Regions from separate parts of the Streptomyces sp. NPDC001508 genome, predicted to be linked through region 2. Evidence: predicted binding sites of a transcription regulator. Region 2 holds the regulator's gene; each other region holds the start of a gene.
The links. Region 2 encodes HrcA, which represses chaperone genes, less so after heat shock. Its sites were predicted from a motif close to TTNGCACTCNGNNNNNCNGAGTGCNAA; they were not measured.
Positions count from the first base shown of each region.

Region 1: groES (co-chaperone GroES) is a predicted target of HrcA. The motif match lies at 1,816-1,842, and genes of this name have one in related genera.
Region 3: groL (chaperonin GroEL) is a predicted target of HrcA. The motif match lies at 2,084-2,110, and genes of this name have one in related genera.

Region 1 is NZ_JBEPAP010000067.1:17,890-21,133, reverse strand. It holds gene ABT245_RS37895 (polysaccharide deacetylase family protein) at 12-947, shown strand; gene ABT245_RS37890 (polysaccharide deacetylase family protein) at 944-1,786, shown strand; gene groES (co-chaperone GroES) at 1,989-2,297, shown strand; gene groL (chaperonin GroEL) at 2,409-3,244, shown strand, end outside.
Region 2 is NZ_JBEPAP010000006.1:144,087-147,330, forward strand. It holds gene ABT245_RS08660 (DUF3097 domain-containing protein) at 1-612, opposite strand, end outside; gene ABT245_RS08665 (MBL fold metallo-hydrolase) at 647-1,369, opposite strand; gene hrcA (heat-inducible transcriptional repressor HrcA) at 1,541-2,557, shown strand; gene dnaJ (molecular chaperone DnaJ) at 2,558-3,244, shown strand, end outside.
Region 3 is NZ_JBEPAP010000060.1:21,201-24,444, reverse strand. It holds gene groL (chaperonin GroEL) at 298-1,920, opposite strand; gene ABT245_RS36115 (cold-shock protein) at 2,388-2,591, opposite strand; gene ABT245_RS36110 (MoaD/ThiS family protein) at 3,026-3,244, opposite strand, start outside.

The DNA of each region.
Region 1 (3,244 bases), on a different contig from region 2:
GATCCGGCACCATGCGAGTAGTAGTACAAAATGACAAAATTAGTGCGCATCGTGGAAGAACATCCGTCCGGGGCGGCCTCGCCCTGCTCGCCGTCACCGCCGTCGTCTCCGGCTGCACGGCGCCGGGCGGTGACGCGGACGTCCGCCCCGCCGCGGGCCGGCAGCCGCACCAGGCGCCCCCCGCTCCCCGTCTGGACGACTACGACGCCCGGCGCGCCGCCGACCGCGCCACCCTGGCCGCCGCCGCCCGCCGCTGGGGCCTGGACGAGGTCCCCCTGACGCCCCCCCGGCCCCCGGCGCACAAGCCGCCGATCACCGCCCGCGACGGCTTCGAGGTCGAGGACCAGGAGGAACTGGGCCTGCCCCCGGTCTTCACCACGATCCCCACCCAGCAGAAGGTCGTCTTCCTCACCATCGACGACGGCGCCGAGAAGGACCCGGCGTTCCTGCGCATGATGGCCGACCTGAAGATCCCGTACACCGCCTTCCTCAGCGACTACCTGGCCAAGGACGACTACGGCTACTTCCGCAAGATGCAGTCGCAGGGCATCACGCTCAACAACCACACCCTCCACCACCCCTATCTGCCCGGCCTGTCCTACGAGGAGCAGCGGGACGAGATCTGCGGCATGCAGGACATCCTGGAGAAGCAGCTCGGCAAGCGCCCGACCGTCTTCCGCCCGCCCTACGGCAACTACAACCGGGACACCCTGGTCGCCGCCAAGTCCTGTGGGATCAAGTACGCGCCGATCTGGGACGAGGAGGTCTTCGTCGACCACTGGGAGTACCGCGAGTGGGACCGCAGCCTGCATCCCGGGGACATCGTGCTCACCCACTTCCGGGGCCGCTCCGACTGGGACGGGTCCATGACCGACATGGTCCGGCGGTTTCTGAACAAGGTCACCCGCGAGGGGTACGCGGTGGCACGCCTGGAGGACTACCTGTGAGGCGCCCGGGGCGGCTCACGCCGGCGGCACGGTGCCGGACGCCGGCCGCCGCGGCCCTGGCCGGTGTCCTGCTGCTGGCCGGCTGCGCGCAGTCCGTCGACCCCATCGAACGGCTCGGCAAGAAGGCCGCCCAGGGCGTACGGTCACCCGGCCCGGCCACCGGGCAGCCCTACCGCCGATGGGGCCTGAACGCCCCGCTCGCCCCCGCCCCCAAGCCCGCGGCGCGCCCCCTGCCGGCCGGCACCGCGGGCCGCCCGCTGCCCCCGGTCCTGGACCATGTGACGACATCCGACCCGGTCGTCTTCCTCACCTACGACGACGGCGCCGAGCGGGACCCCCGGTTCATCGACATGGTCCGCGACCTGCGGCTCCCGGTCAGTTTCTTCCTCACCGACAGCGTCGTCGGCCCGGGCTACGGCCACTTCGCCCGCCTCCGCTCGGTCGGCGCCGACGTCCAGAACCACACCCTCGACCATCCCGCCCTGGGCGGACTGCCCTACGCGGGGCAGCGCGCCGAGATCTGCGGCCAGCAGGACAAGCTCAAGTCCCGTTTCGGCGTCCGCCCCCGGCTCTTCCGCCCGCCCTACGGCACGTACGACACGACGACCCTGCGCGCGGCGGCCGACTGCGGCATCGCCGCGGTGATCCTGTGGCGGGCCGCGATGGGCGCCGACACCCTCGACTACGTCCGGGGTGACAAGCGCCTGAGCCCCGGCGACATCATCCTGGTCGGCCCCGACGAGTCCACCGGACCCACCCTCAGGGAGCGCACGACGCGCCTGCTCCGGCGGGTCCAGTCCGCGGGTCTGACCGTGGGCCGTCTGGAGGACTACCTGTGAGCCGTCGGGGCCGGACGCGCCACGGTCGATTGGCACTCCGCTTGACCGAGTGCTAATCGCAGTCATAGTCTCGGCTCTGGCACTCCCCCATGGAGAGTGCCAACAACGCGACGGGCAGGTCCGGCACCCGCGACGACGGATCGACCTGGTCGCCACCTCAGACAGTTAACCCCGTGAGATCTCCGAAGGGGGAGGTCGGATCGTGACGACCGCCAGCTCCAAGGTTGCCATCAAGCCGCTCGAGGACCGCATCGTGGTCCAGCCGCTCGACGCCGAGCAGACCACGGCCTCGGGCCTGGTCATTCCGGACACCGCCAAGGAAAAGCCCCAGGAGGGCGTCGTCCTGGCCGTGGGCCCGGGCCGTTTCGAGGACGGCAACCGTCTTCCGCTCGACGTCAGCGTCGGCGACGTCGTGCTCTACAGCAAGTACGGCGGCACCGAGGTGAAGTACAACAACGAGGAGTACCTCGTTCTCTCGGCCCGCGACGTGCTCGCGATCATCGAGAAGTAATTCACCCCAGCACTCGTGCTGTGAGCTGCGCCCCTGGCCCCGCCATCAAGAAGCCGGGCGCCCGGGGCGCAGCGTCTTTACCACCAGATTTCCGAGAGGGCCCCCGCTGCCATGGCGAAGATCCTGAAGTTCGACGAGGACGCCCGTCGCGCCCTTGAGCGCGGCGTCAACAAGCTGGCCGACACGGTGAAGGTGACGATCGGCCCCAAGGGCCGCAACGTCGTCATCGACAAGAAGTTCGGCGCACCCACCATCACCAACGACGGTGTCACCATCGCCCGTGAGGTCGAGATCGAGGACCCGTACGAGAACCTCGGCGCCCAGCTGGTGAAGGAGGTGGCGACCAAGACCAACGACATCGCGGGTGACGGCACCACCACCGCCACCGTGCTGGCCCAGGCCCTGGTGCGCGAGGGCCTGAGGAACGTCGCCGCCGGCGCCTCCCCGGCCGCCCTGAAGAAGGGCATCGACGCCGCGGTCAAGGCCATCTCCGAGGACCTGCTCGGCTCGGCCCGGCCGATCGACGAGAAGTCCGACATCGCCGCCGTCGCCGCGCTGTCCGCCCAGGACCAGCAGGTCGGCGAGCTGATCGCCGAGGCGATGGACAAGGTCGGCAAGGACGGTGTGATCACCGTCGAGGAGTCCAACACCTTCGGCCTCGAACTGGACTTCACCGAGGGCATGGCCTTCGACAAGGGCTACCTGTCGCCGTACTTCGTGACGGACCAGGAGCGCATGGAGGCCGTCCTGGAGGACCCGTACATCCTCATCAACCAGGGCAAGATCTCCGCCATCGCCGACCTGCTGCCGCTGCTGGAGAAGGTCATCCAGGCGGGCTCCTCCAAGCCGCTGCTGATCATCGCCGAGGACGTCGAGGGCGAGGCCCTGTCGACCCTGGTCGTCAACAAGATCCGCGGCACCTTCAACGCCGTCGCGGTGAAGGCCCC
Region 2 (3,244 bases):
GCCCAGGGACGACGGCTTGACCGCCTCCCAGATGTCGATGTAGGGGTGGCCGACGACCAGCGCGTACTCGCTGGTCACCGACTCGGCGATGCGCCACTCCTTGGTGCCGGGGACCAGGTGGTCCACCAGGACGCCGAGCCGCGCGTCCGGACCCGGCGCGAACGAGGCGACGATGGCCGGCAGATCGTCCACGCCCTCCAGGTACTCCACGACGACCCCTTCGACGCGCAGATCGTCGCCCCACACCCTCTCGACCAGTTCCGCGTCGTGCCGGCCCTCGACGTAGATCCGCCCGGCGCGGGCCACGCGCGCGCGTGCGCCGGGGACGGCGACCGAACCGGATGCCGTACGGGTGGGCCGCACCGGAGCCGCCGACGGGCGCACCAGCGTCACCGTCCGGCCCTCCAGCAGGAAGCCGCCCGGCTCCAGCGGGAAGACCCGGTGCTTGCCGAAGCGGTCCTCCAGGGTGACCGTGCCCGCCTCGCAGCGGACCACCGCGCCGCAGAAGCCGGTGCCGGGCTCCTCCACCACCAGGCCGGGCTCGGCCGTGACCTCGGGGACGGGCCGGGGCTTCTTCCACGGCGGGGTCAGGTCCGGTGAGTACTGGCGCATTCGGACGACGATAGGAGAAAGCGCGGTCGGGCGATCACGACACGCCGAAACGCGCCGCCAGCGCGTCCCGCTGCCCGCGGACGAACGCCGCGTCCGCCACCGCCCCGTGACCGGGCACGTACAGTGCGTCCGGACCGCCCAGGGCGAGCAGCCGGTCGACGGCGGCGGGCCAGCGGGACGGTACGGCGTCGGGGCCCGCCTGCGGCTCCCCGGACTCCTCGACCAGGTCGCCGCAGAAGACGACCCCCGGGTCGCCGGGCACCAGCACCGCCAGGTCATGGGCCGTGTGACCGGGGCCCACGTCCGCCAGCAGCACCCGCAGGCCGCCGCCCAGGTCCAGCGTCAGCTCGCCGCGGACCGGCTGGCCGGGGCGGGCCAGGGCACGCGCCGCCTCGGCCGCGAGCCGTGCGTCCAGGCCGTTGCGGACCGCGTCCCGGCACAGTCCGTCCCGCTCGCGGGCGAACACCGCGTCCATGCCGACCGCGGCGTACACCTCGGCCCCCGCGAACGCCGCCGCGCCGAAGACATGGTCGAAGTGGGGATGGGTGAGCGCGAGATGGGTCACATCGCGGCCGGCGATCCGCTCGGCCCCGGCGCGCAGCCGGGCGCCCTCCGCGAGGCTGGACCCGGCGTCCACGACGAGCGCCGCGCTCGCGCCGAGGACCAGTCCGGCCGTACAGTCCCAGCCCGGCAGCCGGCACCGCCCCACCCCGGGGGCCACCCGCTCCCAGCCCGCCTCTTCCCAAGTCGCCGTCATACGGCGACGCTAGCGCCGGGAGCCGCCGGGCACGATCCTGCGGGACCAGCCTTGCCCGGGGCGTACCCCACGGCCGTACACTGGGGCGGGGAAGCTGGCACTCGCCTGCTCAGAGTGCCAGGCGAAGGGCCCGAAGGGTCGCGGGGACGACTTGCTGGAGGTGGACGCGCGATGCTGAGCGAACGCAGGCTCCAGGTGCTGCGTGCCATCGTCCAGGACTATGTCGGCACCGAGGAGCCGGTGGGTTCGAAGGCGCTCACCGAGCGGCACAACCTCGGCGTCTCCCCGGCCACGGTCCGTAACGACATGGCGGCCCTGGAGGACGAGGGGTTCATCGCCCAGCCGCACACCAGCGCGGGGCGGATCCCCACCGACAAGGGCTACCGGCTGTTCGTGGACAAGCTGGCCGGCGTGAAGCCGATGACCGCGCCCGAGCGGCGCGCCATCCAGAACTTCCTCGACGGCGCCGTCGACCTCGACGACGTCGTGACGCGGACGGTGCGGCTGCTCGCGCAGCTGACCCGGCAGGTCGCCATCGTGCAGTACCCGTCGCTGACCCGCTCGACCGTGCGGCATGTGGAACTGCTCTCGCTCGCCCCCGCGCGCGTGATGCTCGTGCTGATCACGGACACCGGCCGGGTCGAGCAGCGGATGGTCGACTGCCCGGTGCCGTTCGGCGAGATGTCCCTGGCGGATCTGCGCGCACGGCTCAACAGCCGGGTCGCGGGCCGCCGCTTCGCGGATGTGCCGAGCCTGGTCGAGGATCTGCCGGAGGCCTTCGAGGCCGAGGACCGCGGTACGGTCTCGGCGGTGGTCTCCACCCTCCTGGAGACGCTGGTCGAGGAGAACGAGGAGCGGCTGATGATCGGCGGTACCGCCAATCTGACCCGCTTCGGACATGACTTTCCCCTCACGATCCGGCCGGTCCTGGAGGCGCTTGAGGAGCAGGTGGTGCTCCTCAAGCTGCTGGGCGAGGCCAAGGATCCGGGCGTGATGGTGCGCATCGGCCACGAGAACGCCCATGAGGGACTCAACTCCACGTCCGTGGTGTCGGTCGGCTACGGTTCGGGCGGCGAGGCAGTCGCCAAGCTCGGCGTGGTCGGACCGACCCGCATGGATTACCCGGGAACGATGGGAGCGGTACGCGCAGTGGCACGGTACGTCGGACAGATCCTGGCGGAGTCGTAGGTGGCCACGGACTATTACGCCGTTCTCGGCGTGCGCCGCGACGCGTCGCAGGAAGAGATCAAGAAGGCTTTCCGGCGGCTCGCACGCGAGCTGCACCCGGATGTCAACCCCGATCCGAAGACGCAGGAGCGCTTCAAGGAGATCAACGCCGCCTACGAGGTGCTGTCGGACCCGCAGAAGAAGCAGGTCTACGACCTCGGCGGCGACCCCCTCTCGCAGGCCGGCGGCGCCGGCGCGGGCGGCTTCGGGGCCGGCGGCTTCGGCAACTTCTCCGACATCATGGACGCGTTCTTCGGCACGGCGTCGCAGCGCGGGCCGCGCTCGCGCACCCGGCGCGGCCAGGACGCCATGATCCGTATCGAGGTCGAGCTGGACGAGGCGGCCTTCGGTACGACGAAGGACATCCAGGTCGACACGGCCGTCGTCTGCAAGACCTGCAACGGCGAGGGCGCGGCGCCGGGCACCACGGCCCAGACGTGTGACATGTGCCGCGGGCGCGGTGAGGTGTCGCAGGTGACGCGGTCCTTCCTGGGCCAGGTCATGACCTCGCGCCCGTGCCCGCAGTGCCAGGGCTTCGGCACGGTCGTGCCGACGCCGTGCCCGGAGTGCGCGGGCGACGGCCGGGTGCGTTCGCGCCGGACCCTGACGGTGAAGATCCCGGCCGGTGTCGACAACGGCACCCGCATC
Region 3 (3,244 bases), on a different contig from region 2:
GGAACGGCCGACGGGCCAGTCCGAGAACGGCTGACGGGCCAGTCCGGAGGCGGCTGACGGGCCAGTCCGGAGGCGGCTGATGGTGGGGTCCGGAGCCGGGTGGCCGTGGGATCCGGAGCCGGGTGGCCGTGGGATCCGGAGCCGGGTGGCGGAGAAGGTCCTGGGCCGCGTTTCCTGGCGCCGGCGCCGCCCCCGAGGCCGCGGTGACGGGGCGTTACATGCCCGAGGGCGGCACTCCCTGGGGTCAGGGAGTGCCGCCCTCGGTGTGCGGCGGACGGGTCCGATCCTCGGGGAGGATCAGAAGTCCATGTCACCGCCCGGCATGCCGCCCGGGGCGGCCGGCGCGGACTTCTCCGGCTTGTCGGCGATGACGGCCTCGGTGGTGAGGAACAGCGCGGCGATGGACGCGGCGTTCTGCAGAGCGGAACGCGTCACCTTCGCCGGGTCGATGATGCCCTCGGCGACCAGGTCGACGTACTCGCCGGTCGCGGCGTTCAGACCGTGACCCGGGGTGAGGTTGCGGACCTTCTCGACCACGACGCCGCCCTCAAGGCCGGCGTTGACCGCGATCTGCTTGAGCGGGGCCTCCAGGGCGAGCTTCACGGCCTGCGCGCCGGTCGCCTCGTCACCGTCCAGCTCCAGCTTCTCGAAGACGTTGGTGGTCTGCAGCAGGGCCACGCCACCACCGGCGACGATGCCCTCCTCGACGGCCGCCTTGGCGTTGCGCACGGCGTCCTCGATGCGGTGCTTGCGCTCCTTGAGTTCCACCTCGGTGGCGGCACCGGCCTTGATGACGGCGACGCCGCCGGCCAGCTTGGCCAGGCGCTCCTGGAGCTTCTCGCGGTCGTAGTCCGAGTCGCTGTTCTCGATCTCGGCACGGATCTGGTTGACCCGGCCGTTGACCTGCTCGGAGGAGCCGGCACCGTCGACGATGGTGGTCTCGTCCTTGGTGATGACGACCTTGCGGGCGCGGCCCAGGAGGTCCAGGGTCGCGTTCTCCAGCTTGAGGCCGACCTCCTCGGAGATGACCTCGCCGCCCGTGAGGATGGCGATGTCGCCGAGCATGGCCTTGCGGCGGTCACCGAAGCCCGGGGCCTTGACGGCGACGGACTTGAAGGTGCCGCGGATCTTGTTGACGACCAGGGTCGACAGGGCCTCGCCCTCGACGTCCTCGGCGATGATCAGCAGCGGCTTGCCCGACTGCATGACCTTCTCCAGGAGCGGAAGCAGGTCCTTGACGGAGCTGATCTTGGAGTTGGCGATCAGGATGTACGGGTCGTCGAGCGACGCCTCCATACGCTCCATGTCGGTGGCGAAGTACGCCGAGATGTAGCCCTTGTCGAAGCGCATGCCCTCGGTGAGCTCAAGCTCCAGACCGAAGGTCTGCGACTCCTCGACGGTGATGACGCCTTCCTTGCCGACCTTGTCCATGGCCTCGGCGATCAGCTCGCCGATCTGGGTGTCGGCGGCGGAGATGGAGGCCGTGGAGGCGATCTGCTCCTTGGTCTCGACGTCCTTCGCCTGCTCCAGCAGGGCGGCGGAGACGGCCTCGACGGCCTTCTCGATACCGCGCTTCAGAGCCATCGGGTTGGCGCCGGCGGCGACGTTGCGCAGGCCCTCCTTGACCAGGGCCTGAGCGAGGACGGTGGCGGTGGTCGTACCGTCACCGGCGACGTCGTCGGTCTTCTTGGCGACTTCCTTGACCAGCTCGGCGCCGATCTTCTCGTACGGGTCCTCCAGCTCGATCTCCTTGGCGATGGACACACCATCGTTGGTGATCGTGGGGGCGCCCCACTTCTTCTCAAGGACGACGTTGCGGCCCTTGGGGCCGAGGGTGACCTTGACGGCGTCGGCGAGCTGGTTCATACCGCGCTCAAGGCCGCGCCGTGCCTCCTCGTCGAACGCGATGATCTTGGCCATGTGAAGTGGTCCCTCCAGGACTGGGGGTGATTCCTTCGGACCGCGCCCGCGCCCGCGACGGACGGCTCGCCGGCCTTGTGGTTCCTTGCCCCACCCGGCCTGCGGGCCTCACCGACCCGGTCCTTCGTTGTCACTCTCACCTTCAGAGTGCTAACGCCAATGATTAGCACTCGACCCACCCGAGTGCAAGGTGCGCCCACGCCGCGGACCCGTCGCGGGGGGTGCGGCCGGGTGGTGGCGACCGGGCGCGCGCCCCCCGGCGCGGCGGCCCGGACACCGCGGCCCGGACACCGCGGCACGGGCCCTGTCGCACGGGCCCTGTCGCATGAGCGCTGTCGCCTGAGCCCTACGGCATGAGCCATGCGCATGGCCCCTGCGACATGGACCCTGCGACACGCGCCCTGTGGCCTGGGCACGACGCAGGGCCCGCACCCCAGGAGGTACGGGCCCTGCGCGTTGAGAATGTTTCAGGCGGTGACGCGAACCATATCGGCCTGCGGGCCCTTCTGGCCCTGCGAGATCTCGAACTCGACCCGCTGGCCCTCTTCCAGGGTGCGGTAGCCGTCCATCTGAATCGCGCTGTAGTGGACGAAGACGTCCGCACCACCGTCGACCGCGATGAAGCCGTACCCCTTCTCCGCGTTGAACCACTTGACGGTGCCCTGAGCCATGCCTAACTCCCCTATTACTGGCCCTTGCACAGATCCACACTTCGCGGACCCGGGTCAGACCTCACCCCCCAAGGTTGGGGGCGTGCGCCGGAACGCGTCGACCGCGGCTGAATGTATCTGTCCAACTGCCCTCTGCAACAGGTCAATCGGACGAGAAATCTGGACGCACTCGGTCGGAAATCTGCCGAGAATTCGGCAGAATTCAGGGCAAGTCGGGCCCTATAAAAGGAATAAAAGCCGCGAAGAACGCATGGACTTTGGCGACTTCTTGGCGGCTGCGCGGACTGAATCCGGGGCTTCCGACCCGCCGGGCCGGGAACGCGTTCCCCAACTCTACCGCGTTCAACCCCACTGAATAGCCCCCTCCGCTTCTCTCACGGAGGGGGCCATCGGGTGAACAGTCGGTAATCGGAGTTACCGAAGGTAAAGGATCGTCAGCCGCCGGCCACGGCCGGGATGATGGACACGCCCGCACCGTCCGGCGTCGCCGTCTGCAGGCCCTGCTCGAAGCGGACGTCGTCGTCGTTGACGTACACGTTCACGAAGCGGCGCAGCTTGCCCTGGTCGTCCAGGACGCGTGCGGAGATGCCGGTGTGGTTCTTCTCCAGGTCGGCGATCACCTCTGCGAGGTTCGCGCCCTCGGCGCTCACCTC